DNA from 4 places in the Paenibacillus sp. FSL P4-0113 genome. Region 3 is predicted to be linked to each of the others. Evidence: predicted binding sites of a transcription regulator. Region 3 holds the regulator's gene; each other region holds the start of a gene.
The links. Region 3 encodes Rex, which represses fermentation and respiration genes when NADH is low (regulators of the CRP and FNR family bind a similar motif). Its sites were predicted from a motif close to TTGTGAAATATTTCACAA; they were not measured.

Region 1 (7,977 bases), 2.7 Mb from region 3:
GTATTCATGGCAGTGGCTGCTGGGTTGATGGAATTGTTGGGAGGAGCTCTATTTGCTGTAGGATTGCTCACTCCACTGGCTGCATTGTTGATTACGGCGACTATGCTCGGAGCAATTTTCAAAGTACATGGCCAAAACGGGATCTGGGCAACGGCTAATGGCTATGAATATCCGCTAGTTCTTATTGCAGTTGTAATCGGTATTGCGTTGACAGGAGCAGGTTCATATTCCATTGATGCAATACTTAGATAAAACATGATGTTTAGGTCATTAAAAGTCATCAACAACAAAAAATAAAGGTTCCTACGATTAAAGGAGGGTTTCATATGTCACTTCAAACTACAGGTATCCATCATATTACTGCTTTTGCCGGTAATCCGCAGGAAAATGTCGACTTCTATGCCGGCGTCCTGGGACTTCGGTTAGTGAAGAAAACGATCAACTTCGATGCTCCTGAGGTTTACCACTTGTACTTTGGCAACGATGCAGGGAGTCCTGGAACGATCATTACCTTTTTTCCTGCACCAGGAACTCCCAAAGGGCGAATCGGAGGAGGCCAGGTGGGCATAACCTCGTATGTGGTACCCCAAGGTTCACTTGATTTTTGGCAGCATCGTTTGCAAAGCTTGGATATTCAAGTTACGAAAACGAGCCGTTTTTCTGAACAATATCTTCAATTCGAGGATAATGAGGGTTTACGTCTTGAGCTTGTTGAACGTGAAGAGGGAGCGAATAGTACTTGGTCTTACGGTGGCATTTCAGCCGATAAAGCAATTAAGGGGTTTGGAGGTGCCGTGCTATTTAGTGTCAATCCACAGAGAACGATGGATGCATTGGAGAGCATACTCAGATTTACGAAAATCGCTGAAGACGCCGAATATGCGCGTTATCAGTCCGTAGGAGAAATCGGCAACATCGTGGATGTCCCACTCGCCAAAATAGGTCTAGGCTTTGGTGGAGCAGGCACGGTACATCACATTGCATGGCGTGCAAAAGACTTCGAACAACATGAAGAATGGAGAAGCGCAGTCCAGCATTATGGCTATCAGCCGACTCCAATCATAGACCGCCAATATTTTAATGCTATATATTTCAGAGAAGCGGGCGGCATCCTATTTGAAATTGCCACAGATCCACCGGGATTTGCTAACGATGAACCTGCTGAATCTATGGGGCAGAAATTAATGCTACCAGAGTGGCATGAACCGCAACAGGCTCAAATCGAGGCGAATCTGCATCCTATTAAAGTGAGAACATTAACTGGAAAACAACAGTAAACGAAACGGCTATTGTTTCGCCCCCAGAGGAAACAGGATTAAACCTACTTTGACAAAATTGGTCATAGTGGGTTTTCATTTTTTCGAGTGCTCCAGATGAACCTCCCCCCAATCATACATACTGCGCAATATGGGGACGAAATTTGCTCCGTGAGCTGTTAGCGAGTATTCAACACGGGGAGGGATTTCTTTGAATACTTCCCGATGCACAAACCCGTCTTCTTCTAATTCTCTTAGCTGCTTGGTTAACATCGCTTGTGTGATATCAGGAAAGGCGCGTTTAATCTCACCGAATCTTCTGGTACCACGGGACAGAAACCATAAAAGCACTATTTTCCATTTGCCTCCAATGATTTTCTGAACCTTTGTTAAGGGGCAATCTGTAAAATGATTCAGATTCTCACTCATTTATTCCATCTCCTCCTCGTTTGTATCCCAGAAAACCCTATGAAATCAATTAGTATGATTTTTGATAGTATCTACTATAAATATGCCTACTTGTTGTTTCGATACCTTTGGCTTAACATTACATTAGCATTAAGGCTTTGACAAGCCATATGGAAATATTCTGGGGGCGAAGAAGATGAACATTAATATTCTATACGGTCACCCTTATCCTAAGAGCTTTAACAAAGCGATTTTGGAGCAGGTGATCGCTCATCTAAACGTACGAGGGGCGAATGTTAAGGTAAAAGACTTAATCCAAATGTCATTTAATCCGACGGTAGGCTTAAAGGATTTAGAGGCTAAGGTCACAAACGTATTGCCAGAGGAGATAGTAAAAGAACAGGAGGATTTATTGTGGGCAGATGCCTTGATTATTATTTCACCGGTATGGTGGGGCGGATTTCCCGCTGTTATTAAAGGATATATAGATAGAGTGTTCACAACAGGACTCATACGCTCTTCTGATGGTGTATATGGGCTTGAGGGCAAGAGGGCCTACTCGATTTTTACAACAGGATCGTCAGAAGACTATATTCGTATATCACGTCAGAAAGATATGCTCTACGCGGCGAACGATAATTTGTTTGGGTTCGCTAAGTTTTCGGATGCTGAGATTAAGCTTCTTTACTCGGTGCCGCGTGTAACCTTGGAGGAACGAAAAGCAATGCTGTTGGATGTCAATCGATTTGTCGATCGTATTTTTGATATGAGACCGGGAGAGGGGGGGCAGTACGAGGGATAGCCTTTCTCTTCAAGCTTTGGAGCATGATTTGGCTAGCCATTAGATTATGTAAACTGAAGGGTGTTACTTTGGAAAAATGAAGAACACCCTTATGGGTGTTTTTTCGTTAGATTTCCCGGTGTTACCCGTGTAATATTTTGCTTGATAGACTTAATTTTCTCCTCAGTAAAGACTCCTGAATCCAGCAGGTCCAGAATGGAGAGCACGCCGCCGCGAGAACCCCAGCTGCCTTCTTCAATGACCTGGAAGGATACCCACCAAGTCGGGGATGGTTCCGGTACGCCAAGTACTTGAGTCAAACTGCCAAGAATATTTTCAAGCACTTTTTTGCGAACGTCGTTAGGCCAGTCACCATCCATCACCAGAACATTGATAGTAATTACATCACGTTCTGGCTGATCCGACAGCAATTGCCCGCCAATTGCCATGTAATCTATTGGACGTTCAGTGAAATGGACCTGAAACCCTTCTCTTGCTGGCGGACAATATTGACCTACCTCTGGAACGAGAACTGCATCCGTCAAACCTTCTGCCAAAAGACGACGCTGTTCAAGCGTTATGCGGCCTGCTTGATAATTTACATTGATCATGGTCATGGTCTGATATCTCCTTATTGAGGTTTAACTAAGCGATGTCTTGGAATTCTTTATGATATCTGTATCCAAGGCTTCATCTTGGCAAACTCATTGGTATTTGTTGATATCGTTAATATAAAATGGTGATAAGCCCTTGTCAACACTAATTATTATAATAATATATATTTATATAATATATTGATTAGATGTGAAGCTAGTTTAAATGGGCTATAATTATGTCTAGTCTAATGAAAGCATGACATACTACAGAGATTTGCTAGAGGTACTAGGAGGCATAATTTACAATGGCGAGACAGTCAGGAAAAACCAATACAATGTTTGCGGTATTAGGCATTCTGAGTCTGGGTCCTCATACCGGTTATGATATAAAGCAACATATGGAGCAGAGCACTAGTTATTTTTGGAATGAGAACTATGGTCAGATCTATCCCAGCCTTGCAGAGCTACTGGATCGAAAAGATATTGCAGTCGAGGTCATTCGACAGAAAGGCAAGCCTGACAAGAAACTCTACAGCATTACCGATCAGGGAAGGCACACGTTGTCAGACTGGCTTTCTCAGCCAATGGAGCATGTGGTGATGCTTAAAAAAAATGAGCTGCTGTTGAGGGTGTTTTTTGGCGGCAATTCTTCGCCTGAAACGATTATAAAGCACATACAGGAGTATAAAGAAAAGCTAGTGGAAAGCTTGCATATTTTTGAAGAACTTGAACGTTGGCTTATCAACGTAGAGCATAAAGACCATAACCACAAATATTGGATGATCACAATGAGCTATGGTAAGAGTCAGTTTAGCAGTTTAATTAGTTGGTGCGATGATAGCATTAAAATATTGAGTTCTTAGCAGTAGGTAAAAACTCATATGTAATGAATAATCAGAAAGCATGCTGAACTATCATGAGGAATAGAAAACTAGTAACGACAATTCTTGTCGTCTTCTCCGCATAGGGCCTTGACTCCTCCATAAAGCTGCTTTGCCAAGTTGGGCTCGCACCTTTATGGAGGAGTTTTTTTATCCCGTAAGGAGGATGCAATTATTCCACCAGCTTTTCAGACTTCACCAGCATTTCTCGTAATACGTGAGCGACTCGACTTTTCCGGTTCGCTGCTTTCCTTTTTATCAAGTGTAATGACTTTTTGTATGCAAGAGTATGGCTTTGATCGTAGAACTGTTTGGCTGCAATGCGTAGTGTTCTTCTTAATAACAGTGCTGATGAGCGTGTTAACCTAGAGCGGAATCCCCTGCGCAATACCCGCAACGTATTTTTGTAGGTCTCAAAATCCTCGGATGGAGGGATAAGGGCAAATAAATTTAACGAGGAGTCATGGAATCCGTAGGTTTCATACATGATTCTCAGATTTTCCGTATTTAACACGTTACCTCTAAGATAGGTTGGATGTTCCTGATGATATCCGACCACCTCTTTGATGCAATAAAAAGGAATCTTCAAGCGATGTAGTCTATAGCCAAGGTCCCAGTCCTCGAGTCCATAGAGCACAAACCGTTCATTGAAACCTCCAATACGAATCAAGTGACTGCGTTTGATGGCTACACAACGAGTAACCAGCAGCATCCAGGGGGCTACGTCCGTTGAGGCAAATTGTTTCTGCGTATTCGGAGGAACCCTTGTGGGACTAACTACTTTAGACAGTGCACCCGTTTGGTGAAGGATATCTTCTGGGGTTATGATCGGAGTAATTTCGTTTGCTGCTTCATAGTCAGCATTCCATAAGTTGGACTGCGTAAGTATGTTGCGACATTGTTCTTTTTCTTCAGGAGAAAAGTCAGGGTAATAATGGGTAAAAGCATCGTCCCACGAGTGAGGAATGCCTGAAAGCACGGACTTGGGATATTTACGGTGATAACGGCTCACGATCCTAATAAATTCCGGTAATACTACAAAGTCAGCGTCGCAGAAGATGATGTATAGCCCTCTTGCACGGCGCAGTCCCAAATTTCGAACGGCAGATCGACCGCGTTGTTCCTGATGTGACACATAGATAAGAGGATAGGATGCTTTGAAGTCTTCGACCATTTCTCTCGTTCCGTCTGTAGAACCGTCATCAGCTACAATGACTTCGAATAGTTGCTTTGGATAGGTTTGTGTCTCAAATGAAGCGAGTGTAAGCAACAATTGCTGGACTCGATTATAGGTTGGAATGATGACGCTGTAGCGGATAGCCAATATGATCTCCCCCCCACCATTTTTATTAGTGAACGTATGAACAAGATAAATAATAACAATGTATTCAAGGATTTTAGCCTGGTCTAGTCAAACATCCCTCAAGGTTCGAAACAGGCTTGGTCTTATCGCGGAAGTTAAGGTGGGAGTTCTGTATTTTCTGCTAATTTGCAGGTACGTTCAGTGGTGTTATGTATGTATAATCATGGTATTATGCATAGAGATGTAAAGTAAAAGCGCGGGCGTTTCCTATCCGCTGAAAGCCCACTCAGCATACAGAAACAAACATGAGATGAAATGGGCAAGTTATGGTAAACTATATGGAGTTATAGAAGACCTGAAAGAGGAGTACTATATGACACAATTTGTCTATAAGCAAATTATTGACGATCTCAAGATGAAAATCTTTGCTGGAAAGTTTGCAGATATGAGATTGCCAGATGAACGTAGTCTTAGTGAGACTTACCAGGTTAGTCGTAGTTCAATTAAACGTGCTCTGACTAAAATGGAGAATGTCGGAATTATTTTTAAAAAACAAGGTTCCGGGACATTTATTAATCCATTATACATAAGAAATGAATCTATCTTTAACTACGAAGGCTCTAATCTAGGAGTCACTGATAATTTTCAAATGCATGGTAAAAAGCCAAAAATCAAAGTACTGAGTTTTGAGGTCATTCCGCCAACAGAAGAATTACAGCGCGATTTGTTCTTGGAGACTCATGATTTTGTATACAAAATTGTCCGCTTACGTTTGTTTGATGATGATCCTTTTATGATTGAAACAGGCTATATCCCTATTAAAATTGTTCAGAATTTAAATCAGACTATTATCGAGGGGTCCATTTTTAATTATTTGGAAGACTCGCGGAACTTGGCCGTCACCAAATCTTTTTTATCCATTTTTGCAGAACCGTCCCAAGAGAATGATCAAAAGCTGCTACATTTAAATGAAAATGAGCCTGTAGGTATTATGGAAGGTGTGTTCTTTTTAGATAACGGTACGCCATTTGAGTTTTCTCATATGCGATTTCATTACAAATATTTAAAATTTAATACCTTTGTATCGGTTCACTAATGATAAGACTGGAGAATTCTCCGGTCTTTTTTTTATAATTTTGAGAAAAGGATTGGAGCCTGCGATTGCAACGTTTATTACAAATTTTATTGGTTTATACTTCTATATATTTTAATGTAAGAGCTTTTTTACTGTCTTTTTAATTTATATTTCATAGTATGTTCAAAATTTCACAAAATTGGACCGTATCACTTGTGAAAAAGGTTGAATTTAATCGGCGCGGCGTTATGATGTACATGTAGATGAAATTTCCGGAAATAAATTACAAACAATACTACTTAGGGAGTGGACACCATGTCATTATCACCCGTGTTAGCAGATTATTCATCTAAAACATATTTAGAAAAACTTGATGCATATTGGCGTGCAACGAACTACATTTCGGTAGGTCAGCTTTATTTAAAAGATAATCCTTTGTTGAGAGAGCCTTTAAAAGATTCAGATGTGAAGGTTAAGCCTATTGGACACTGGGGCACAATTCCAGGACAAAACTTTATTTATGCACATCTAAATCGTGTTATTAATAAATATGATTTGAACATGCTTTACATTGAGGGCCCTGGTCACGGCGGTCAGGTTATGGTTTCAAATTCATATCTGGATGGAAGTTACACCGAAATCTATCCGCAAATTACGCAAGATATCCCAGGTATGAAGAAATTGTTCAAACAATTCTCTTTCCCTGGCGGTATTGCTTCACATGCTGCTCCTGAAACACCTGGATCTATCCATGAAGGTGGAGAATTAGGCTACTCCCTTTCTCATGGTGTAGGTGCCATTCTGGATAATCCTGATCTGATTTCGGCTGTTGTTATTGGTGATGGCGAAGCTGAAACGGGTCCACTAGCCGCTTCGTGGTTCTCTAACAGATTTATCAACCCGATCACGGATGGTGCAGTGCTGCCAATCTTGCACTTGAATGGCTTTAAGATTAGTAACCCAACGATTATGTCTCGTCAATCGAAAGAAGAATTGACCTCATACTTTAAAGGTTTGGGCTGGGAGCCATTCTTTGTTGAAGGTGAAAATCCGGATCACATGCATCCAGAAATGGCGAAAGTATTGGATACGGCCATCGAGAAAATTGAAGCTATTCAAAAGAATGCGCGTGAAAATAATGATCTTACTCGTCCAGCGTGGCCGATGATTGTATTCCGTTCACCTAAAGGCTGGACGGGTCCAAAGGAATGGGACAACGTGCCGAATACAAATTCATTCCGTGCCCATCAGGTTCCAATTCCGGTTGATCAAAAAAATATGCAGCACGCACCTGCTTTGTTAGAATGGTTGAATAGCTACAGACCAGAGGAATTGTTCGACGAAAACGGTCGTTTAAACTCTGAGCTTGCTGAAATTCTGCCTACAGGCGATAAACGTATGGGAATGAACCCTGTTGCGAATGCGGGTAACCTCATTAAAGACTTGAAGTTACCGGATTTCCGTAACTATGCGCTGGATAATTCCGTACCTGGTAAAGTGATTGCGCAAGATATGTCGGTTTTAGGGAAATACGTTAAAGATGTGGTTGTCTTAAATGAAGAAAATCGTAATTTCAGAATCTTCGGACCGGATGAAACAATGTCTAATCGCTTGGCTCCTGTTTTTGAAGTAACCAAACGCCAATGGATGGACCAAATTATTGAACCTAATGATGAA
Region 2 (7,977 bases), 160 kb from region 3:
TTCAAGGCCCAAGTGTCCGGATTATGGCAATACTGACATTTCAACAAGCATCCTTGCATAAAGAGCACGAAGCGGATGCCGGGACCATCGACGGTCCCGAAGGTTTCCAATGAGTGTATGTGTCCTTTCAACATGTTGCATCATCCTTCCCGCATCCGCTATGCGTGCGTCATTGTAATACTTATTTACATTGTACCGTGGAAAGTACGGTTAATAACATCCAATTGTTGTTCACGAGTCAGCTTGATAAAGTTAACGGCATAACCGGAAACACGGATCGTCAGCTGTGGATAGTTTTCTGGGTGTTCCATTGCATCCAACAGTTGTTCGCGAGCAAACACATTGACATTCAGATGATGTGCGTGGCTTCCAAAATAGCCATCCATCATCGAAACAAGGTTTGTTTTGCGTGTTTCTTCTTCTTTACCCAGTGCTTTAGGCACGATAGAGAAGGTGTTCGAGATACCATCCAGACTGTGTTCATAAGGCAATTTGGCTACGGAACTCAGAGATGCCAAAGCACCTTTTTTATCACGGCCGTGCATTGGGTTTGCCCCTGGTGCAAACGGTTCGCCTGCTTTACGTCCATCCGGTGTTGTACCTGTTTTCTTACCATACACCACGTTAGAAGTAATAGTCAGTACAGATTGAGTAGGAAGCGCATTACGATAAGCTTTATGCTTGCGAATCATGCTCATGAAGCTCTCTACCAGTTCCACAGCGATGTTATCTACACGGTCATCGTTGTTACCGTAGCAAGGGTATTCGCCTTCAATTTCAAAGTCAACAGCAATCCCTTTTTCGTTACGGATTGGTTTAACTTTTGCAAATTTAATGGCACTCAAGGAGTCGGTAGCAACTGACAGACCCGCAATACCACAAGCCATGGTGCGGAGAATATCACGATCATGCAACGCCATTTCAATGCGTTCGTAGCTATATTTATCATGCATGTAGTGAATAACATTCAAAGTGTTCATATACAGTTTGGCCAACCATTCCATCATAGGTTTGAAGCGACTCAACACTTCTTCATAATCCAGAACTTCACCTGTAATGGCTGGGAATTCAGGCCCTACTTGGACGCCAGATTTTTCATCTTTACCACCGTTAATTGCATACAGCAGAGCTTTAGCCAAGTTAGCACGAGCACCAAAGAATTGCATTTGTTTACCGATTTTCATTGCCGATACACAACAAGCAATACCATAGTCGTCTCCATAAATCGGACGCATCAGATCGTCATTCTCGTACTGAATGGAGCTAGTTTCAATAGAAACTTTCGCACAATATTTTTTGAAGCCTTCAGGCAATTTTTCCGACCACAGTACAGTCAGGTTCGGTTCCGGTGCAGGTCCCAGATTGTAGAGGGTGTGCAGGAAACGGAAGCTGTTTTTAGTTACCCGAGTTTCTCCAGTTACGGACATACCACCAATGGACTCAGTAACCCAAGTTGGATCTCCACTGAACAGTTCATTATAGTCAGGTGTGCGCAAGAACTTAACAATACGCAATTTCATAACAAAATGATCGACCAGTTCTTGAGCTTGTTCTTCTGTCATTGTACCCTCTTCCATATCACGTTGAGAGTAAATATCAAGGAAGGAAGATACACGTCCTAAGGACATTGCTGCACCATTTTGTTCTTTGATTGCTGCAAGATATCCAAAATATACCCATTGGAAAGCTTCTTTCGCATTGTTAGCAGGTTTTGAAATATCAAAACCGTGCTCAGCAGCCATTTGTTTCAGTTCATTCAAAGCACGAATTTGCTCGGAAATTTCCTCACGCAGACGAATTACGTCTTCTTCCATGGAATCAACTTCAAGGCTTTTCAGTTGCAGCTTTTTATCTTGGATCAAGAAGTCTGCACCGTATAAAGCTACACGACGATAGTCACCGATAATACGACCACGGCCGTATGCATCTGGCAGACCAGTAATGATACCAGCTTTACGAGCCGCTCTCATTTCATCTGTATAAGCGTCAAATACACCTTGGTTGTGAGTTTTACGAATATGAGTGAAGATATCAATGATACTTTCTGGCACTTCAAAACCATAGGCTTTGCAAGCGTCGATCATCATTCGAATTCCGCCAAACGGCTGTAAAGAACGTTTGAATGGAGCATCTGTTTGTACACCGACAATTTGCTCTTTATCCCGGTCTAGATAACCCGGTTTATGTGAAATAATAGTGGATGGCGTATTCACGTCTACATCAAGCACGCCGCCGTTTGCCAACTCTTTTTTGGTAAGATCGGATACAATATCCCACAATGCAGTTGTGTTGGCCGTAGGACCAACCAAAAATTCTTCATTGCCAACATAAGGTAAGATATTGGTTTCAATAAAATCGTTGACGTTGACTTCTTTAGTCCATTTGCCTTTTTTAAAACCTCTCCAGCCAGATTGTTGCTCTTGTAATTCTCTCTCAATCACCGACATGTAAATCCCTCCAAATTGTTTGGTCTTCCGGACTTGTGATTTTTTTCACGATAAAGCTATTTCTTGAGCCCGGCCTGTTCACCGATGCCTTACGCTCAGTGTCGGGACCTCTCTTACACCCTTATTGTAGAATAATGATAGAGTGTAGTATGTGACAAAAATCACAATATGAGTGATTTTTGTCACTTTATTTTCCCTAGCTTCGCGCCTATATCCTTAGCCTTGCCGTTCACCTCCCTTCCCAAACCAACAGGCCCTCTATATAGAGAGCCTGCATCGGTATTGAACGAGAAAATGCTTTTTCACAAGCCTCTTCTTACCTATTATATTATTGGTCAAAACGTCCGTAGAAGGCATTGCGATAGACATCAGCCAACTCAGTAACCAGTGGCAACTTAGGATTCGCAGTTGTACATTGATCTTCAAATGCGCGGTCAGCCAGATAATCTACACGTGATTCGAAATCTTTCGCATCGAAACCGATTTGTTGGAACGATTCCTCGATACCGAGTGTTTTGTTCATTTTACGGATCGCTTCGATCAAGCTGTTAACCCCTTCTTCGGTGGTGCGTGCAGGCAGTCCCAGTATGCGCGCGATTTCTGCATAACGCTCATCCGCAACAAAGTGCGAATATTTAGGGAACGAAGCAAATTTTGTCGGTTTTTTCGCATTATAACGAATAACGTGCGGCATCAAAATGGCATTCGTGCGGCCATGCGCTGTATGGTATTGTCCACCCCATTTATGTGCAAGACTGTGGTTAATGCCCAAGAATGCATTAGCAAACGCCATACCAGCAAGTGTGGAAGCATTATGCATTTTTTCACGAGCCAGCTTATCACCGGTCAGAGCCGATTGTTCTAGGTATTGGAATACCAATTGAATGGCTTTAATTGCCAGACCATCTGTGTAGTCATTAGCCATTACGGACACGTAAGCCTCGATAGCATGTGTCAGAACGTCCATACCTGTGTCCGCTACAGCTGTTTTAGGCAGCGAATATACAAACACTGGGTCAATAATTGCCACATCAGGAGTCAACTCATAGTCAGCCAGTGGGTACTTCGTGTCGCCCAGGTTTTTGTCCGTAATTACTGCGAACGATGTAACTTCGGAACCTGTACCCGATGTTGTAGGGATAGCTACAAATTGTGCTTTTTGGCCCAGACGTGGGTACTTGTAAATCCGTTTACGGATATCCATGAATTTTTGTTTTAAGTTATTGAAATCAGTATCTGGATATTCATAGAACATCCACATGCCTTTAGCGGCATCCATTGGCGAACCGCCGCCCAGTGCGATGATGCAATCCGGTTGGAAACGTCTCATCATTTCAGTACCACGTTCTACCGTAACTGTCGATGGATCTGGCTCTACTTCAGAGAACACTTCGATAGCTACTGGTGTTTGGCGCTGATGCAGATAATGAATAACACGATCTACATATCCCAGTTGTACCATCATAGGGTCTGTGATAATAGCTACACGTGTGATATCAGGCATTTTAGCAAGATACTGTGTCGAATTTTTTTCAAAATAGATTTTGGAAGGTACTTTGAACCATTGCATATTCACCGTCCGTTTCGCCACCCTTTTCACATTAATCAGATTGACTGCCGATACGTTCGACGAAGTCGAGTTACGACCGTACGAACCGCAACCAAGTGTCAACGAAGGAAGATTGGTGTTGTAAATGTCGCCAATCGCACCATGTGTGGAAGGTGCATTTACAATGATACGTCCTGTTTGCAAACGGTTTGCAAACCGAGCGATAACATCCTCATCGTTCGAATGAATAGCGGACGAGTGACCCATGCCCCCGAATTCCACGACTTCAGCAGCGCGTTGAATACCTTGTTCCGCATTTTTTACTTTATAGCAAGCCAATACAGGACTCAATTTTTCCGCAGACAATGGGAATTTTGTTCCTACCCCTTCAATCTCAGCGACCAAAATTTTAGTTCCTGTTGGTACTGTAATACCACTCATTTCAGCAATTTTCACAGCAGACTGCCCGACAATAGCTGGGTTCACTGCACATTTCTCGACATTCATAGCTCCTTGAGTGAGCTTAGCTGCTTCTTCTTTATTTACAAAATAGCAACCGTTAGCGATCATCAATTTTTTCACTTGTTCGAAGATTGGCTCTTCGATAATAACCGCTTGCTCCGAAGCACAAATCATACCGTTATCAAAAGATTTCGAGAGGATAAGATCGTTCACGGCCTGTTTGATATCTGCTGTTTTTTCAATAAAGCAAGGCACGTTACCAGGACCTACACCAAGTGCTGGTTTACCGCAGCTATAAGCTGCCTTAACCATGCCTGATCCACCAGTTGCCAAAATTAGCGCCACATCAGGGTGGTTCATCAATACATTGGTCTTATCCATCGAAGGTGCTTCAATCCATTGAATACAATCGGCCGGAGCACCATGTTTAACAGCTGCTTCGAGCAAGACGCGGGCTGCTTCCGCACTACACGATTGAGCAGATGGATGGAAACCGAAAATGATTGGGTTACGTGTTTTAATGGCAATCAGCGCTTTGAACATCGTAGTCGAAGTCGGGTTTGTCACTGGAGTGATCCCCATGATAATACCGACTGGCTCTGCTATCTTTTGAAAACTGTCAAAATCATTGTCTTCAATGACACCGACGGTTTTTTCATTTTTGATACTATGATAGATATATTCTGTTGCAAACATGTTTTTGGTGATTTTGTCCTCGTACACACCGCGTCCTGTTTCTTCAACAGCCAACTTCGCCAGGTACATGTGTTTATCCATCCCTGCGAGTGCCATAGCTTGTACGATTTCGTCAATCTGTTCCTGATTCATACTCATGAAAGCTTGCTGTGCCCGGTTCCCCCGGTCAATCAGCGTTTGAATATACTGCTCTGCGCTTTGCTCTTTTTGAATAACCTCGTTTTTAACAGCCATTTCCCTCATCCTCCTGTTATCTCGTGTACTATCTCTTGTTCACGCACTGATCGTAACACAGCTTTTCAAGATATATTGTGATTTTTTTCACAATCTATTTAAAATTTTATTTTATGAAGTGAATTAAATCACAAAGTTTGGAATTCTGCCACTTTTACCCCCTCTTCTTGCCCCAAAAACTCATTGCACAAGTATATAATGAATTTGAATTGATCAAGTTGCAGATAAAAAACATAGGATACAAAGGGGAAATGGACGATGAGAAACCCTACAAATGTAATGGAAGCCCGCGGCAACACCTGTTGCTTCTCGGAGGCCAGCTTCAACCGATTGCAAGTAATGATGAAAGATCGAGTTATGCCAGAAAGCTCGCATCTGTTCTGGGAAGGAGATACAGCGGATAAGCTGTTTTATATTAAGCGCGGACGCGTGAAAGTAACCAAAACAACGGATGAGGGCAAGGAACTTATTCTATATATGTATCAAAGCGGCGATCTTGTTGGTCAAGCCGATCCATTTTTCGGTACTAAGCATTCCTTTTCTGCTGAGGTTCTGGAAGACAGTGATATTGGCGTAATCGATCATACAGATTTGGAACTGCTTATTTGCCAGCATTGTGATTTTGCGATTGACTTTATGAAATGGATGGGTTCACATCACCGCATTACTCAGACTAAGTTCCGCGATTTGATGATGTACGGCAAGCCAGGCGCTTTATGTTCAACGCTCATTCGTCTATGCAATACCTATGGTGAGCCTCACGGCGAACATATCCTGATTCATAAAAAAATTACTCATACTGACTTATCAAATATGATCGGTGCGACCCGGGAAAGCGTAAACCGGATGCTTAGTGATCTACGTAAGAAAAATGCAGTTGAATATGATAATGGTATGATTGTTGTCAAAGATTTGGAAATGCTGCAAGGTGTATGTCATTGTGAACTATGCCCTCGTGAGATTTGCCGGATATAATAAATCGTTTTTTTATGTAAAAGGGAGTGTTATAAGCCACTATAGCTTATAACACTCCCTAATTTATTTCCACTCCCCTACTTATACAGGAGCAGTAGCGAAGCATTTTAATGACAGTCCTTCTTCTGGCAACACTCTTTAAAACTGTAAGCATAGATAACTTAAATTCCCCATCTCATAGCTTCTATGGATAACCTTGGCTTTGTTTGCAGGATTGCCACCCCCCATTGCAATAAACAACGGTACAAAGTGTTCTGCTCTGGGTACGGCCTGGCGAGCATACGGTGCTTCGCTTTCATAGTGATCCAAAGCCTCTATATCTCTACTTTGTACTTTTTCAATAATCCAATCATCAAAATCTATAGCCCAAGGTTCTGTTTTCGTTTCCCCCCATTTGACGATACGCAGATTATGAACAGTCACTCCACTACCAATGACCAGAATATCCTGTTCTCCCAGTCCTCGCAGCACTTCACCAATAGCATATTGTGCTTTGGGCGAGAGATATGGATTTACAGAGATCTGAACTACCGGAATGTCTGCCTCAGGATACATACGATACAACAATGTCCAAGATCCATGATCCAATCCCCTCACCCGATCAGTTTCTACGTCAATGCCCTTTTGTTCATATAATTTTTTCAGCTTATTGGCCAGTTCCACAGAACCATGTGCTGGATATTTCACTGTGTACAGTTCCGGTGGAAAACCGCCAAAATCATAAATGGTATCGTACACGTCATCCATCGAACTGATTGTCAACGTTTGTGTTTCCCAATGAGCAGTAAAGATAACTATTGCTTTAGGACGAATACTTTTCCCCAGTTGCTCTAAAAATGAAGTATAGTCCGTCTGTTCAATAGCAAGCATCGGTGAGCCATGGGCCAAAAATAAAGATGGCATCATATAAAGATCCCCTTATCATAAACAATTTATTTTATTCATCAAGTAACTTTATGTAAGTGATGATACATAAGTAATAGAGTCATGTCAACACAGATTTTAACATACACTTAAAGGTCAAAGATTCTATAAATAAAGATTGATATAGGTATAATGTCATAGTAATATGTAACTAATAAATTTTAAAATTTCACTTTATTTCGATACAAAGGACTGGTTTCTATGGAGATACATACTTCTAATTGCCCAAAATGCGGTTCCGTTTTTCGTCAAAACCTTAGAAACCTCTGTAGTACTTGTATTCAGGAAGAAAATATATTCTTGGATCGTTGTTCTAACTATCTATGGAAGCATCCTTCTACTCATACTCGCCAGCTCAGTGACGTAACTGGTACACCTATAGAATTGCTCACAGATTGGGTAAGAGCAGGCAAATTTCCCTCCACATACAGTCAGCTTGATTATCCTTGTGAGTCCTGCCGTTCCCCTATTTATGCAGGGAGACTTTGTCATTCCTGTCTGGGTACATTCCGTTCGGCCGCGCTGGATATTCAAACCCGTGTGCCTCGCCGTGCAACAGCAGCATTATTCTCAGTTGCAGGGCGCGTCAAAGGCTATTAAGTCGTGCTGCCTAAGCACATCATTTCTGCAAAATGGATAAGTAGTCCTAAACGCATATAAAAAACAGCCTTTTTTCTAGGAAAAGGCTGT
Region 3 (7,977 bases):
AAGAATGGACAACTGCCTTCACTTCGTCAACAGTTGGCGAAATCGGGGCACGAGAAGTCGGCAGATTGGGCCTCAACTATCGACCAGCTGTATCCGCTCGTGTTAGAGGTGAAGGAAACTTGGGACCTGCTAAGCGACAAGCTGTTTGGCATGTTGCCGGAGCGAAGTGATGCGACACCGGGTGAAACAGGACAGTTTTCTTCCCGTCTCAAACCTTCGGCCAAGCCTGCAAAGTGGGATCAGGCGGGAGCTTTGGAAAATCAGCTATATGTAACGATGAGCGAAATTTTGCGCAAGGGCGACAAGCTGATGCTGGACGTCAAGGAAGAACATGACGATTATGCGGCGGATAGCCTTATTACAGATATCACGGGTCTGCTCAAGGATTTGGCGGGGATTCGAGAAAATTTGCGCTTTTTTATCCGACTCGATGATGAAACAACCGTATACTGGCTCGAGGCAAGCGGGCAATTCCGTAGTAAATCATTGCAATTTTATGCGGTACCCGTCGATGTGAGCCGCCAGTTGAAAGAAATGTTTTTTGACAAAAAAAGAAGCATTATTCTGACTTCTGCTACCTTGTCGGTAGATAAGTCGTTTCAGTACATGATCGATCAGCTCGGCTTACAGGAGGCCGCAGATCAAGAGCGGCTGATGACTTCGCAGCTCCCGTCACCCTTTAATTACAGGGATCAGGTGTTGCTGGTTATTCCACGGGATTTCCCAAGTGTGAAGGGCAGTGTAGGAGATGCGCATTTTGTAGATATGCTCGTTAGCTCTCTAGGAGCGACTGCTCAGGCGACACGTGGGAGAATGCTCGTTCTGTTTACGTCCTATCGGATGCTCCGGCAAGTGTATGAGCCGCTCAAAGAGGCCTTAGCATCCAGCGAAATTACTGTGCTGGGACAAGGTGTGGACAGTGGAAGTCGCAGCAAGCTAACCCGCCGGTTTCAGGAAGCGAAAGCTTCTGTATTGCTGGGGACCAGCAGTTTCTGGGAAGGCGTCGATATTCCGGGGAAGGCTCTGACTTGTCTAGCCATTGTTCGCTTGCCGTTTCAACCGCCGAATCACCCGCTGCTGGAGGCAAAAAGCGAACTGCTCCAGCAGCAGAAGAAGAATCCATTTATGAAGCTGTCTGTACCGCAAGCGGTCATTCGCTTCAAACAGGGATTTGGTCGGTTGGTACGTACAGCGAACGACCACGGGGTCGTTATCGTTTATGATACGCGTGTGATTGAATCCTATTACGGAAAGCACTTTTTGTACTCGTTACCGGGACCAAAAATGGAGCATATGCCATCGGAGCAAATGGTGCCCCGCATCGCCGAATGGCTCCAATCCGCCCCGGAGACAGAGGCATAACGGACGGACATAAGTATGTTCGTTACAATTAGGGGGAGCAAGTATGAAATCAGATAAAATTTCAGAGGCTGTCGTACGGAGGTTACCCGTATATTTACGTTATCTGAATGCACTGCACAAACGGGAGGTGGCTACGGTCTCTTCTCAAGAGCTGGGACAGAGGCTAGATTTGAACCCGGCCCAAATCCGTAAAGATCTTGCTTATTTTGGAGATTTTGGTCGGAAGGGTATCGGTTATGATGTTTCTTATCTCATTGAGAAAATACGCCATATCCTGAAAATCGACCAACAAATTAATGTAGTATTGGTCGGAGCGGGTAATCTGGGGCAAGCCCTTTCGAATTATAACGCTTATTTAAAAGACAATATGAAGATTGTGGCGGTATTTGATGCGTTTCCGGATAAGGTAGGAACCAAGATCAATACATTGGTCGTGCAACCGATGGATGAACTGGAAGCGACTGTGAAAGAAAAAAACATTCGAATCGGGATTATTACCGTACCTGATTTTGAAGCACAGCACGTGGCTGATAGGCTTATTGATAGCGGAATTGGAGCGATCCTGAACTTTGCACCGACTACTCTCAAGGCACCAGCCAACATTCGGATTCATGCCACAGACTTTACAACTGATTTGCTTAGCCTCGCTTATTATTTGGAGGACGGAAAGGAAGAAGCACAATATGACAGTGAATAAATGGATGATTAAAAACGGATCTTTTGCCGTAAATGGACCAGAAGCAGGGGTAGTCCATGGTTTTATGATTGTGGAGGATAGTCGTATTACTTATATTGGCGAAACCTTGCCTGCGGGTGAGGAAGAGACGGAAGCGATCGATGGTAAAGGGCTATTGTTTTTACCTGGTCTGATCAATACTCATGGTCATGCGGCGATGTCTCTACTGCGTGGGCATGGAGATGATTTGGCACTTCAAGTATGGCTTCAGGAAAAAATGTGGCCTATGGAAGCCAAGTTTACATCTACAGACGTGTACTGGGGTACGTCCTTGTCTGTGCTGGAAATGCTGAAAGGTGGAACAACAACCTTCCTCGATATGTACGATCATATGGATGAGGTGGCTCGTGTGGCTGAAGAGTCAGGTATTCGTGCAAGTCTGATGCGTGGAGCAATTGGACTATGTTCGGAGGAAGAACAGCGAATCAAGCTGGCAGAGGCCGTGACTTTTGCGCGTAACTGGCACGGTAAAGCAGACGGCCGTATTACAACGATGATGTCACCGCATGCGCCATATACATGTCCACCTGCGTTTATTGAAAAATTCGTACAAGCTGCGCATGATCTGGACTTGCCACTGCATACGCACATGTCTGAGACGATCGCCGAAGTAGAGCAAAACGTACGCGACTACGGTTTGCGTCCGGTTGCACACTTGGATAAGCTTGGCTTTTTCTCCCGTCCTTCGCTTGTTGCCCATGGCGTTCATTTGAACGACGAAGAAATAGCTTTACTGGCAGAACGTGGTGTAGCGGTTTCCCACAATCCTGGCAGCAACTTGAAGCTGGCAAGTGGTGTGGCAAGAGTGCCTGAATTGCTGCGTGCAGGGGTTACGGTTTCTCTCGGAACGGATGGTCCTGCCAGCAATAATAACCTGGATATGTTCGAGGAAATGCGTCTGGCAGCACTTATTCACAAGGGTGTATCCGGTGACCCTACGGCAGTTCCTGCAAGTGAAGCGCTGCGTCTGGCAACAGAATACGGTGCAAAGTCGATTGGTTTAAAAGAAGTAGGAGCGTTGGCAGCAGGCAACAAGGCTGACTTTATCGCGTTGGATCTGAATCAGGCACATTTCTTGCCGCGTACAGATCTTATTTCCCATGCGGTATACTCTGCAAGCGCCAAGGACGTGGCTCATGTGTGGGTAGACGGTCGTCAGGTTGTGAAAAACGGCGAATGCCTGACTATGGACGAGGAACGTATCAAACATGAGGCACAAGCCGCCTTTGAAGGGCTGCTGTCGCGCTAATTCAGGTGTCACATCCCCTTAGAGAGGAAGCACGGGTTTGAAAAATAAGAAAAAATGGATAGCGGTCGCCATTTTGGCCGTGATACTGATCCTGGTCAGCATTTTCTGGTATTATTCCTATGTTACTCAAGACCAGGTGGCTGAGAAAAATGCCGCTATCATTAAGGCCAAGCAATCAGGTGGTCTGGTTAGCACGACTCAAACATGGAAGTCTGTGTGGGATCAGGTATATTGGGTGGTTCAAGGGAAAAATGCACAGAATGAAAATATAATGGTATGGGTTCCTTTTCAAAAAGTGGAGGGACAACCTAACGTACCTGCCGCAGATAATAGCGGTGTTCATACCGAGCTGCTGAAGAACGGAGTCGACGAGCAAAAAATGACGTCGCTAATTCAGCAGCAGCTTCCAGGTGTAAAAATTGTAAGCCTCCAGCCGAGTGTGTTCAATGGCGAATATGTGTGGCAGCTGTTTTACGATGATGGAAGCCATCATTACTATGCCTTTTACCGTTTTTCAGATGGGGGAGCGACGGGGGTAAAGTATACTTTGCCCAATAACTAAGCTGGTTGAGGATCAGCAGATGTGGAATGAATGACTAGTAAATGATTAAAAGCTCAAGAAAAAGACGTAAATGCGATGAAATTCGTATTTACGTCTTTTAGTCTTGCTATGCCGTAAAGATGAGCTGAATGCCAGCGAAGCATCTTTACCTACCCAACTTCTCTCCTAAGGCAAATTCATCTTTATGGCGGGCAACAGCGATCGTAAGATCAAATCCTACACGCAGCGTCCCACCTCCACCATAACCAAAGATTTTGCCTCATCACAACTCCTCCACACATTGCCTTCGATTTTAGATATACGTTATGATATACTATATTTTATAAGTGATAGACAAAAATGATAGAAAAAAGAATTGCTGATCACTGTAAGATCATGCAATTTGGTTGTTTGTTGACATTCGTCCCGTTTCTTCTGAGTTTTACATTTTGAGAGGAGGATGTTGTTTGAAATTGCGTGCAGTTCCTATCGTTGTGGCGGCAGTTTTGGCAGCTTTGCTGCTATTTGGGGGATGGTTCATTTACCGTCAGGTTACAATGCAAAGTCCTCTGGAAAAACTGGTTTCTCAATATCCAGGCGTGACAAGCGCTCAAATAGATATTAAACAGGATCAGGTTGTATTGAAACTAGATCTCAAACCGCAGGCGGATGTGGCCGGATTGGTCGATGTAGTTAAGCAAAAAGGACAATCCATCATTGGCAGCCGCACCATTAAGCTCGATATTGCAGACCGTTCCAATACAGCACTGAATCAATGGTGGTCTGAGGCTATGTTTCCTGTAGCCGAAGCGATGGAAAATAGAAAGTATACTCAAATTTCATCTACAGTTGAGCATATGAAAAAGAAAAAGACGGGTATCAAAGCTGATACCGACATGGATTCGAACAATGTCTATATCCGACTCAGCGAAGGGAAAGCGACCAAGTTTATCGTTTTGCCACGTCAATCTCAGCAGATGGGGGTATGGCCTAATGCCTAGATGGATCAAGGAAATATTAATCGGCATTGTGCCGGTAACCATTATATTTCTCGTTTTTATTGGGGTAAATATTATCCCTCTTCTAGTTGCTGGTGTGATGTTCAGCGGCTTGTTAATGCTCATGCATGCTCGTGGAGGCTTGGCCGTAGGTGCTGGGCAAGAACGTAAACGTAAAAAAAATGGCCCGGACAAGCTGACTTTTGAGGAAATCGGTGGGCAAGAAAGCGCTAAGCAGGAGCTGCGTGAGGCCTTGGATTTTTTGAATCGACATGATGAAATCTCCAAGTTTGGTATCCGTCCATTAAAAGGCGTTTTGCTCACAGGTCCTCCGGGAACAGGAAAAACACTGATGGCTAAGGCAGCGGCACACTATACTAATTCTGTTTTTGTTGCAGCCTCAGGTAGTGAATTTGTTGAAATGTACGTTGGTGTTGGAGCAGGTCGTGTGCGTGAGTTGTTCCGGGAGGCACGTACTCGTGCAGCCAAGGAAAAGAAGGAAAATGCAATTATTTTTATTGACGAAATCGACGTAATTGGTGGTAAACGTGAGGGTGGACAGCAACGAGAATATGATCAGACTTTGAATCAGTTGCTGACAGAAATGGATGGTATTTACTCGGTAGATACACCGCGGATTTTGATCATTGCGGCAACAAACCGTAAAGAAATGCTGGACAGCGCCTTAACGCGCCCAGGGCGTTTTGACCGTCATATTCAAGTGGATTTGCCTGATAAGAAGGGCCGTCTTCATATTCTTAAAATTCATGCCAAAAACAAACCGATTCAGGAAGATGCGAATCTGGATAAAATTGCTGAGGAATCTTATGGGTTTTCTGGCGCACAGCTGGAGAGCGTAATGAATGAAGCGGCAATCTATGCGATGAGACAGGATCAGAAAATGATTGCACAGAAACATCTGTCGATGGCAATTGACAAAGTGATGATGGGTGAAAAGACAGATCGAGAATCGACCTTGGAAGAGAAAAAACGTGTAGCGATCCATGAACTGGGACATGCTATTATGGCCGAAATTGTTCGTCCTGGTAGCGTAAGCCAGGTTGCACTTAGCCCACGTGGGAAAGCGCTTGGGTATGTGCGCCACAATCCACAGCAAGAGCATTATTTATACACCAAGCAGTATCTGGAGGAGCAGATTATGATCTCGCTCGCAGGGGCTACGGCAGAAGAAATGTACTATGGCGGTCGAAGTACCGGCTCTAGTAATGATTTTGAGCAGGCGCTGAACATCGTCCATACGATGATGACTTCCGGTTTGACTTCACTTGGCATTATTAACATGGAAATGGTAACGAAAGAAGAACTCATGCGGGAAAATGGCGAGATTATGGCTGACCTGCATACCCGAACTTTGGAACTGCTGGAAAAGCATCGTCCTGTGTTCGACAACTCACTTGACATCCTAATGAAGGAGGAAACTTTGTCTGGAGACCAATTTAGATGTCAATTTAGTGAAAATGCTTTATTACCAGCATAATTTTTTATGCTGGTTATTTTTTTTTACTTTTAGTCCGTGCTAAGATATTATTATCTATTGGGACATAAACATGTATTTTTCGACAAAGAAGGATACAATATATGAGAGTGACCAGGAAAGGGTGGAGTTAAGAATCATGCAATTTAAAAAAATCGGCGTCATCGGCGGCGGCACCATGGGACAGGGGATTTCTGAAATGCTCGCGTCCAAAGGAATCGATGTGCTGCTGGTAGAGCAGACACCAGAGAAACTAGACTACGCCTACAATATGATTGAAACGAGTCTGGACAAACAACTGGAAAAATGGGCAATTACTCAAGCTGAGAAAAAATTGATCTTATCCCGTATTCAGAAAGTATCCCATTTAGCGGAGCTCGGCAGCTGTGATATGGTCATTGAGACTATTACAGAGAATCTGGACGAGAAGAAAGCAGTGTTCCAAGAGCTGGACCATGTGTGTCCAAACAATATTATTCTTGCAAGTAATACATCCACGCTGAGCCTGACCGAGCTTGCCAGCTCGACCAAGTATCCAGAGCGTGTTATTGGTATGCACTTTATTTATCCAGTATCCCGTATTGATCTCGTAGAAATTATTCGTGGTTTAAAAACTTCGGATGATACCTTTGAAAACACTAAGATGTTCGTGGAAGAAATAGTGGAGAAAAAAGGAGTCATGATTTATGAATCTCCTGGATTCGTAACAAGCCGGATTATCTGTCTGCTGATTAACGAAGCGGCCCATGTACTTCAAGAAGGCGTGGCTTCCGCTGATGATATCGATGACGCTATGCGAATCGGCTATAACTTCCAAAACGGTCCTTTGGAAATGGCTGACCGCTTTGGTCTGGATTCCGTTTTGGCTGCTCTGGAGCGTATGTTCCGTGAATTTGGTGAATTGAAATATCGTCCGTCCATCGTACTGAAGAAAATGGTGCGTGCAGGTAATCTGGGCGTGAAATCGGGCGAAGGCTTCTTTAAGTACGACAAGGATGGTGACCGGATATGAAAATTCTCGTAATCAATGCAGGGAGTTCTTCCCTGAAATACCAATTGTATGATATGACGGACGAGTCCGTTTTGGCAAAGGGATTGGTAGAGCGCATCGGTATGGATTCCTCCATTCTGACGCATAAGCCAACCAATAAAGAAGAATACACCGAAGTTAGCGAAATTTTGGAACATACTACAGCCATCCGTAAAGTGCTGAACGCACTCACAGATGCTGAACATGGTGTAATCTCCAGTACTAGCGAAATTCAGGCTGTGGGCCACCGTGTGGTTCATGGAGGCGAAATCTTCAAACAGTCTGCAGTTGTAACGCCTGAAGCGAAGAGTGAAATCCGCCGCTTGTTTGACCTGGCGCCACTGCATAACCCTGCTTCCATGATGGGGATTAAAGCGGCTGAATTGAATATGCCAGATGTACCGCAGGTTGTAGTATTCGATACCTCGTTCCATCAAACCATGCCTGAAAAAGCTTATATGTACGCCATTCCAAGAGTGTTGTACAATAAGTACAAGGTTCGTCGTTACGGTGCCCACGGTACTTCTCATGATTTTGTGAGTAAGGAAGCAGCCAAATTCCTTGGT
Region 4 (7,977 bases), 3.5 Mb from region 3:
TACGCAGATTAACAAGCCCTGCATTAAATTTCTCCAGCAACTCCTTGTTTTTGCCTTGGTTAACAGCAAACCCGTAAGAAGCACCTTTTTCCTTATCTGTTACCAGCTTAAGGCCGTTATTCTGGTTTACACCGTATGCCAGTACCGGATAGTCATCAAAGCAGGCAACCGAATTACCTGTTTTAACTTCATCATACATTTGAGAAGAATCGTCGAACGGTACTGTAGTAAAGCCGTATTTGGCCTTAATGGACTCTGCGAATGTATAACCTTCCGTTCCTGTTTTGACAGCGACACGCTGCCCTTTCAAGTCCTCATAGCGTTTAACCGTATCATTATCCTTACGGACCGCCATGACGACGCCTGAATCAAAATAAGGCTCAGAAAAATCAAATTTCCGCTTGCGTTCATCGGTAATACTCATCCCGGCAATGACACCATCCACTTGATTCGTTTCAAGGGCCTGCACTGCCGCGTTAAAGCCAAGAGGCTTAATGGTATATTCAAAATTCTGATCCTTGGCAATAGCTGCCAGCAAATCCATATCAATTCCGACGAATTTACCATCTACATCTTCAAACTCAAAAGGCGCGAACGTTGTATCCGTGCCGATATCATACTTTGTTTTATTTTCTGCATGTGCCACTACACCGAAATTACCGGCCAGGGCAACCACAAAAAACAAACAAATGATAAGTGCTATTAGTTTTCTAGATTTTTGCATAATTTCCTCCAGTCAGTTGAACGGTTCAAAGTTTTCTGTTTATTTTACAGGAGTTATTAAAAATTGACTACTTTGATGTCAGGTATTTTTGAAAAACGTTTCATGGAACTATCTGGAGGTGTAAACTTTGAAGAAGCCGTTTTGCCCCAGAATGCCAATAAGCCCCTGCCGCAAAAAGCGGACGGAAGCTTATTGTGTGTTCTATAGTGTGTACCTATTTTTCAAGAAATAATAACGAACTAGAAAAGAATTTTGAAAATCAATCCAGATAACAGCGCAGCAATCGGTATCGTTATCACCCAAGTAATAATAATTCGACCGGCCAGCGACCAACGCACAGCGGAAAAACGCTTCGCAGAACCCACACCCAAAATAGCCGAAGTAATGGCATGAGTGGTACTTACGGGCAAATGAAGCAATGTAGCTGTGAAAATAACAGAGGCTCCCGAAATGTCGGCTGCAAATCCGTTAATTGGCTCGATTTTAAAAATCTTGGTTCCCATCGTCTTGATGATTTTCCAGCCCCCGATAGATGTACCTAGCGCCATGGCTGTTGCGGCTGAAATTTTTACCCACATGGGTACTTCCAAATGGTCCTGATACCCCGACGAAACGAGTGCGAATGTAATAATCCCCATCGCCTTTTGAGCATCATTCGTACCATGCGTGAACGACTGAAGCGCTGCTGTAATGACCTGCATTGTACGGAACCCTTTGTTCACCGTATGCGGACTACGATGAGCGAAGATGTATTTTAAAATCATCATCACGATGTAACCGACAACAAAAGCAATCAACGGGGAGAAAATAAGTCCTTCGACAATCCCGATGAAGCCGCTCCAGTTTAATTTTTCCGATCCTGCACCTACATACACCGCTCCAGCCAATGCACCAATCAATGCATGAGAAGAGGATGAAGGAATACCGAACCACCAGGTTAAGAGGTTCCAGATAATCGCAGCGATCAGCGTCGCAATGACGATATCAATTCCATTCGTAAGCTTGGTTGGATCAGCCACACTTCCACCAATCGTCTTCGCAACCCCTGTAAACAATATTGCCCCGAGAAAGTTCATGACCGCAGCCATAATAATCGCACGTCGCGGGGTCAATGCACGGGTCGATACCGAAGTTGCAATCGCGTTCGCCGTATCATGAAACCCATTAATAAAATCAAATGCCAGAGCAAGAAAAATAACAATACCCAATACCAGTAAACTTGTATCCATGTAAAAGGACTCCTTACGAGTTACGCATAATGATGGATTCCAGCATATTTGCAACATCCTCGCATGAATCCGTTGTCGTTTCAAGGCGTTCGTACAATTCTTTGCGTTTAATCAGTTCAATAGGGTCAGTTACAGTTGCAAACAGGTTTTTGATGCAAATACGCAACAATTCATCCCCCTGATTTTCCAAATCATTCAGACGAATAGTGTATTCACGAATGGCCAGCAATTTTTTCTGTGAAAGCAGATGTACAGCTTTCTGAATTTCGTAAGCTGATTGACGCAGAATATCAGCGAACTGCACAATATACTCGTCCGGCTCCGTAATGTTGTACATATAAAAACGGGAAGCCGTCGCTTCAAGACCGTCCAACACATCATCCATGGTTGTTGTCAGTTCCATGATGTCGTCGCGTTCCAACGGCGTAATGAAGGTCTTGTTCAGTTCAGTAATAATCGTGTGTGTGTAATCATCACACTTATTTTCATACTTCTTCATTTCATTTGTAAACAAAGTCACATCTTGAAGATTTGAAGTATGTTGGGCAAAATAATCGGCTGCTTGCACGATCGTATCTGCCATATTTTCCAACGTCTCGAAGAATATATCCTTTTTCTTCAATCTCATAACGATTACCCCTTTACGAAAATATCCGCAACCTGTTTCGACTGCAATAGACAACCTTTGCTATCTTATCACACTCATCAATGTTTTTGTAATGTTTGTAAAAGCAAATTTCATGATATACGTATACAGTGCCCGACATATAAGCTCATTATCCGACAATTTTTTCCTAAAAAGGTGTAATTCGTTTTCTAATTCACTTCTATGGTTACATGTTCCTTTAGTGGTGTATCTGCAGGCACCACATGTATATAGGATGTACCTGGCGTTAACGGAATTTCAACCCCATTCTTCATAAAACGAATCGCATCACCTGGCGTATGTTGCCACTCAGCCTGTATTAACTGTCCTTGTTGAAACACCATGGCCTCTCCGCTGCCGTCCAGTTCAACACTTAATCTGCCTACATCATCCAACGTTCGATGCCTGGTGCTCATCACAATGACATTGGCTGCTGAGAGCTGTTGGTTATTATTTTGATCCACATGTGACTTTTCGTTCACAAAACGCTTATATTGTTGATCCGCTGGATCATAGGTATAAGATACCCGGTAGCTTTTAAGCAAAAACCGGATTTGTAAAGATGTTGCAGTCTCGTCCACCATAACTGGGGTTTCGCCGGATTTAAGGTAAGTATATACTGGAACGTCCGTATGCGTAGCATACCCTTTACTATCGCTTCCTTTGCGCAGTCTATTCACGTCCGTGTATAGATTATGCGGAGGACGACGATCTTTGCTTCGCCAGAAGTATGCCCCTCCATTTGAAATCTCATCTAAATGTTCCTTCCGCTGCTGCTGTAAAATCGCATAGGCATCTGTGCTTCCCCCTGCGTGTATCGGCAACGCACCATAAGTTTCGCCCAGCTCAATCAAATACGGACGAATGCTACGGACCGGACCAACCTTTACATCTCCGCCATGACTTTGGAAAAAAGCGACCAGACGGGTAATTCCGCCTTCTGCAAGAACTTCATATACCATATCTGCCTGACTAAGTCCTGCCTGCGGACGTGCTGCTGGAGCATTGTTAATCATGACAGCGAGCGGTCGCTCCAAAACTGGCTGCTCCACCGGAAGACCGGTAAGCGGAGCTGTAAATGCCGGAGTAGACTGCTCCTTCGGCGGTTCAAGCGCCTCCTTCTCTGTTTTATGCTTGGTCGGTTGAGGAACGGGTTCAGTATCTCCCGTATTGGACATAGCAGAACAAGACATCAGCGTCATGCATAACAGAGCTGAGGCCATTACACGCAACCAATGATTTCGTTGGGAAATGGGCCCGGACAAGTTCATCCCTCCACTTCGTTATTTTTCTCATTATAAGCTTTATTTCCTGTTTTTGTCTTGATTGAAGCATGACCTCTCTATAGAATACTTATCTGAAGACATTAAAATTTTAAAAATATTCATACTTTGTGATTTTTATCACAAATAACTGTAACTGAACCTACTACAATAAAGGTGTAGCAAAGATGATCATCCCAACAAAATGAAATACAACCAACATTATAGATTAAGAAAGAGGAGTGGTTTGAATGTTTAATAGCTGGTTACGTGAGAACAAAGTCGCAATGTGGTTGCTGACTGTCGTACGGGTTTATCTAGGTTATGAATGGATGACTCACGGACTTGAAAAGCTGACAGGTGGATTCGATGCAGGCGGATTTATCTCGGGGGCCATTGCTAAAACAGGTGGAGACCATCCCGCTGTACAAGGCTGGTGGGGATCGTTCCTCGAAGCCTTTGCCCTGCCGAATGTAGGTTTGTTCAACGTCCTGATCCCGTTGGGTGAGTTCTTGGTCGGGGTTGGCCTGCTTCTCGGTACATTGACTACACTGGCTGCTTTGATGGCCATGGTTATGAACTTCTCGTTCCTGTTCTCGGGTACAGTAAGCACCAATGCAATCTACCTGCTGTTTGAAATCTTCCTCGTAGTTGCTGGCGCAAATGCCGGAAGAATTGGCTTTGACCGTTGGGTACTGCCCTTCCTGCGTGGACTGTTTGGTAAAAATAAAGATACCTTTCCAGCGGACCCTAGTCGAAAAATCGCTTAAACATCCCCCAAATAACCGTTATCCTCCGGGATAATGGTTATTTTTTTGCGCTGTTATGCTCACAAGGAGGATTTTAGCTCCTCCTAACTCGGACTCTTTTATCGGATTCATTATCCTCCCCAAACGTTTACAAGTTGGATACAACATGGAATGCTCACGATACATTTACCCTATACACTACAGTTACATCAAAGAACGTAATGGAGGGTTATATCATGAAAAAAATCACCAAAGCCTATCTCATGCTCGCAGCAGTAACTTTCACAGTGCAGACTATGGGATCGGGATATACGGCATCAGCCCAAGCGGCGACGTCTACTACGACATCTCAGGCAGAAAGTGTACAACATATCTCCAAGACCTTCGAGCAGCTACTAGGCCAACCCGGCAAGCTATCTCAGGCATTCACTTATTTGCAAAAGCATATTCAATCCATTCCAGCTTCTCAAGCTACCCTCATGGTGCTTCATCTGGAAAATGCACAGAACCAGCAATTGGATTCCTATGCACAGACCCTATACCCGACCTCTGTTCAAACCAAAATAAATCAAATCTATAAACCCGGTGATTCGTTCACAAATGTAATCAGCCGTACAAGCGATGCGAACCTGAAAAAGTTGCTAACTCAAACAAGAGATGCCGGCTACAAACTTGAAACCGCAGAAGGCATGTATTACCCAATCATCAACTATGAAAAATATAAAGTATTCGGGAAGCACACCACGGCAGATATCCGCAGCTATATTGACATCATGTCGATGGAATCCGGACAGGCTGCTACCAAAGATGCCGCGCTCCGTATCGGCTATCAACAGTTAGCCGGACGAGTGCTGGCACAGGAATTGTTTTTAAACCAATATCCACATTCCAATCGTACACAAGCTATAAAAAAATTGCACGATCTGTACTTTTTCTATACTTTCTACGGCACGAACAATACGCCATTATTCGATCATGATACCGGGAAGATTCATCCGTATGCCAAAAAAGGGTATCAATGGTTCGTTCAACGTAATATGGATTCGAAGAGCACCTATATTCAAAAGCTGAAAGCATTTATGACACTGTTGGATCAAAATGGAGATCAACGTACTTCGCAGGTATCCACTTGGCTAAAAAAGAACGTGCCTTCTAATTAATCGAAGACGCAAAAAACACAAAAGAACTTCCATTCCCACACAGCATGTGGATTCGGAAGTTCTTTTTTACATTTACGTATCACTTTCTTGACCAAAAGCCCAACAATTGAGACTCAGCGAGCCAAGGACATACGACTGAAAAAGCTTATGCGCGGAGCGCTCCTGATCCGCAGCCCCCATCGCATAAAACAAAGGTGAAAAATGCTCTATTCCATAAGAAGGTACCGCTTGTTTGGCATATGGAGCCTTCTTGTCATATTGGAATAAGTGACGTAAATTCCAGTCTTGAAGCTGCTGTGCAATCCAGTCATCATATTGAACGGCCCAATCGGCTGGCTCACTCGTCTGCTTGAGTGTCCGCAAGTTGTGGACCAATCCGCCGCTACCGATAATCAAAATCCCTTGTTCTCGCAACGGCGCCAGCATCCGTCCAATCTCGTATTGCTCTTGAGGAGCGCGCCGAGAATCAATAGATAACGGTACGACCGGTATGTCCGCATCAGGATATATATGCCGCAAAACCACCCATGCTCCATGATCCAGTCCCCGGTTCCGAACCGGCTGGTGGAACAAGTTATGCTGACTGAACAGATGCTCTATCTCCTCATACAGCTTTGGATCGCCTGGTGCAGGGTAATCGATTGAGTACATTTCTTCAGGAAAGCCATAGAAATCGTGCAACGCTGCATGCTGATCATCCGCGCCAATACATTGATCGGGGCTATCCCAATGCGCGGAAAAAATGACAATTCCTTTGGGTCGGGGCAGGCTCGCGCCCAGCTTTGCAAGAAAGCTGGTATATGCGTTATTTTCTACAGCCAGTGTCGGTGAACCATGCGCAACAAAAATTGAGGGTAATGTCATCGCTGCCAACCTCCACACGCCAGTATAGTGTTACTCTTCCATTTTACTCCGGCGGAGGCGCAATTTCCAATACAATCCGTTACACACTGAAATCAGATCATCCAGTGCTGCCAATCACGTTGAATATTTTCCTGTTCATCCAGCCATTCAAGCGTCCGATCAATGAGCCGTTGCCGCTCTTTACCTGACGAGAAAGTGTGATCTCCCTGGAAAATAATCTCTTTATCACAGCGTCCCTCTGGACGCATCCAGAATATCTTTTGAAACAGAAATGCATAATCGACAGGAATAATATCATCCGAGGTTCCATGAATGACGAGCACATCCCCGTTAAATTTAACGGCCTCCTGGAACGGCTGAAATTGAGCTAACGACTCAAAGTAAGCAGGCGTAAACTTATAGCCCAAATAATCGGCATGACCAGTTTTAACAGACTCATCGTACACGCTTCGCTCCGTAATTTTGACGATGTCATTGAACGGATAGCCCACTGCTGACCAAAGGACCAGATTTTGTACTCTCTTGTCCCGTACGGCTGTGAGAAGAGCAACCGCGCCCCCCAGACTGTGACCGATCAGCGTCACCTTGGTCGGGTCAATGTCCGCACAATTGACGGCGTAATCCAATACGGTACGTGTCTGATTAATCATGGACTCGAGCCCCTGCTTGCCGTATTCACCTGTGCTCTCCCCACAACCGGCAAAATCAAAGCGCAGGACAAAATATCCCCCTTCGGCCAGTTCACGCGCAGTCTTGACGAATAATCGATCTACGCCGATACGATTGCCTACAAAACCGTGACATATAACAACGAGGGGAACTCGTCTCTGACGCTCTCCCTCATTTGTACGGTTTGGATAATGAATTGTTGCGGCCAGCTCTTCATGTTCAAAACGAATTCCAATTTGCCGTTCCATCCTGATTCCCCCTGTTTCAAGCTTCACTACACATTTATGAATTCGAACTCATATAGTAACGTGGAATATCCATCCAGGATATTTATTCACTTTAATTCCGATGAGTTTAATAAGTTTTATAGTAAAGTCAGTCTATCATCGCCCTGCTTCCTTGTCAACCTGTCAGTTCACATCGTTAAAAAAGTAAACAAATAGCGCTCCCCGATGCGATTCCGGAGAACGCTATACTACACTTATGTGAGTGAATCCACTACATTTAAAGTGACATTCGTTATTCGTAGCTGTTCCTGAACATTTGGTGGGTCTCCGTTCGTCCTTCCCACTGCAGTTTACAAGAGTCGCCGTTATGTTCATCCTCATGCCACAGGCTGCGGTAGTTCTGTGCACCTAGCTCACCTGCAAATTCTGTATCCTCAGCCACTTCGA

Region 1: the regulator Rex is predicted to act here: its motif matches at 6,480-6,497, upstream of MKX46_RS16650 (phosphoketolase family protein).
Region 2: the regulator Rex is predicted to act here: its motif matches at 5,464-5,481, upstream of adhE (bifunctional acetaldehyde-CoA/alcohol dehydrogenase).
Region 4: the regulator Rex is predicted to act here: its motif matches at 3,991-4,008, upstream of MKX46_RS19865 (DoxX family membrane protein).

What each region holds. Positions count from the first base shown of each region.
Region 1 covers NZ_JBBPAZ010000001.1:3,852,066-3,860,042, forward strand. Annotated here, with positions in the region: gene MKX46_RS16610 (DoxX family protein) at 1-252, shown strand, start outside; gene MKX46_RS16615 (ring-cleaving dioxygenase) at 327-1,277, shown strand; gene MKX46_RS16620 (winged helix-turn-helix transcriptional regulator) at 1,353-1,685, opposite strand; gene MKX46_RS16625 (NAD(P)H-dependent oxidoreductase) at 1,861-2,466, shown strand; gene MKX46_RS16630 (tautomerase family protein) at 2,556-3,062, opposite strand; gene MKX46_RS16635 (PadR family transcriptional regulator) at 3,347-3,904, shown strand; gene MKX46_RS16640 (glycosyltransferase) at 4,095-5,246, opposite strand; gene MKX46_RS16645 (GntR family transcriptional regulator) at 5,599-6,321, shown strand; gene MKX46_RS16650 (phosphoketolase family protein) at 6,616-7,977, shown strand, end outside.
Region 2 covers NZ_JBBPAZ010000001.1:1,274,010-1,281,986, forward strand. Annotated here, with positions in the region: gene pflA (pyruvate formate-lyase-activating protein) at 1-134, opposite strand, end outside; gene pflB (formate C-acetyltransferase) at 186-2,447, opposite strand; gene adhE (bifunctional acetaldehyde-CoA/alcohol dehydrogenase) at 2,776-5,388, opposite strand; gene MKX46_RS05155 (Crp/Fnr family transcriptional regulator) at 5,647-6,363, shown strand; gene MKX46_RS05160 (DODA-type extradiol aromatic ring-opening family dioxygenase) at 6,502-7,269, opposite strand; gene MKX46_RS05165 (hypothetical protein) at 7,588-7,887, shown strand.
Region 3 covers NZ_JBBPAZ010000001.1:1,115,316-1,123,292, reverse strand. Annotated here, with positions in the region: gene dinG (ATP-dependent DNA helicase DinG) at 1-1,362, shown strand, start outside; gene MKX46_RS04340 (redox-sensing transcriptional repressor Rex) at 1,406-2,059, shown strand; gene MKX46_RS04335 (amidohydrolase) at 2,046-3,347, shown strand; gene MKX46_RS04330 (cell wall elongation regulator TseB-like domain-containing protein) at 3,385-3,909, shown strand; gene MKX46_RS04325 (hypothetical protein) at 4,356-4,889, shown strand; gene MKX46_RS04320 (AAA family ATPase) at 4,882-6,384, shown strand; gene MKX46_RS04315 (3-hydroxyacyl-CoA dehydrogenase family protein) at 6,521-7,393, shown strand; gene MKX46_RS04310 (acetate/propionate family kinase) at 7,390-7,977, shown strand, end outside.
Region 4 covers NZ_JBBPAZ010000001.1:4,568,380-4,576,356, reverse strand. Annotated here, with positions in the region: gene MKX46_RS19890 (amino acid ABC transporter substrate-binding protein/permease) at 1-724, opposite strand, end outside; gene MKX46_RS19885 (hypothetical protein) at 788-931, shown strand; gene MKX46_RS19880 (inorganic phosphate transporter) at 964-1,953, opposite strand; gene MKX46_RS19875 (DUF47 domain-containing protein) at 1,967-2,581, opposite strand; gene MKX46_RS19870 (DUF3048 domain-containing protein) at 2,770-3,864, opposite strand; gene MKX46_RS19865 (DoxX family membrane protein) at 4,113-4,631, shown strand; gene MKX46_RS19860 (hypothetical protein) at 4,847-5,770, shown strand; gene MKX46_RS19855 (dioxygenase family protein) at 5,843-6,634, opposite strand; gene MKX46_RS19850 (alpha/beta hydrolase) at 6,727-7,551, opposite strand; gene MKX46_RS19845 (hypothetical protein) at 7,823-7,977, opposite strand, start outside.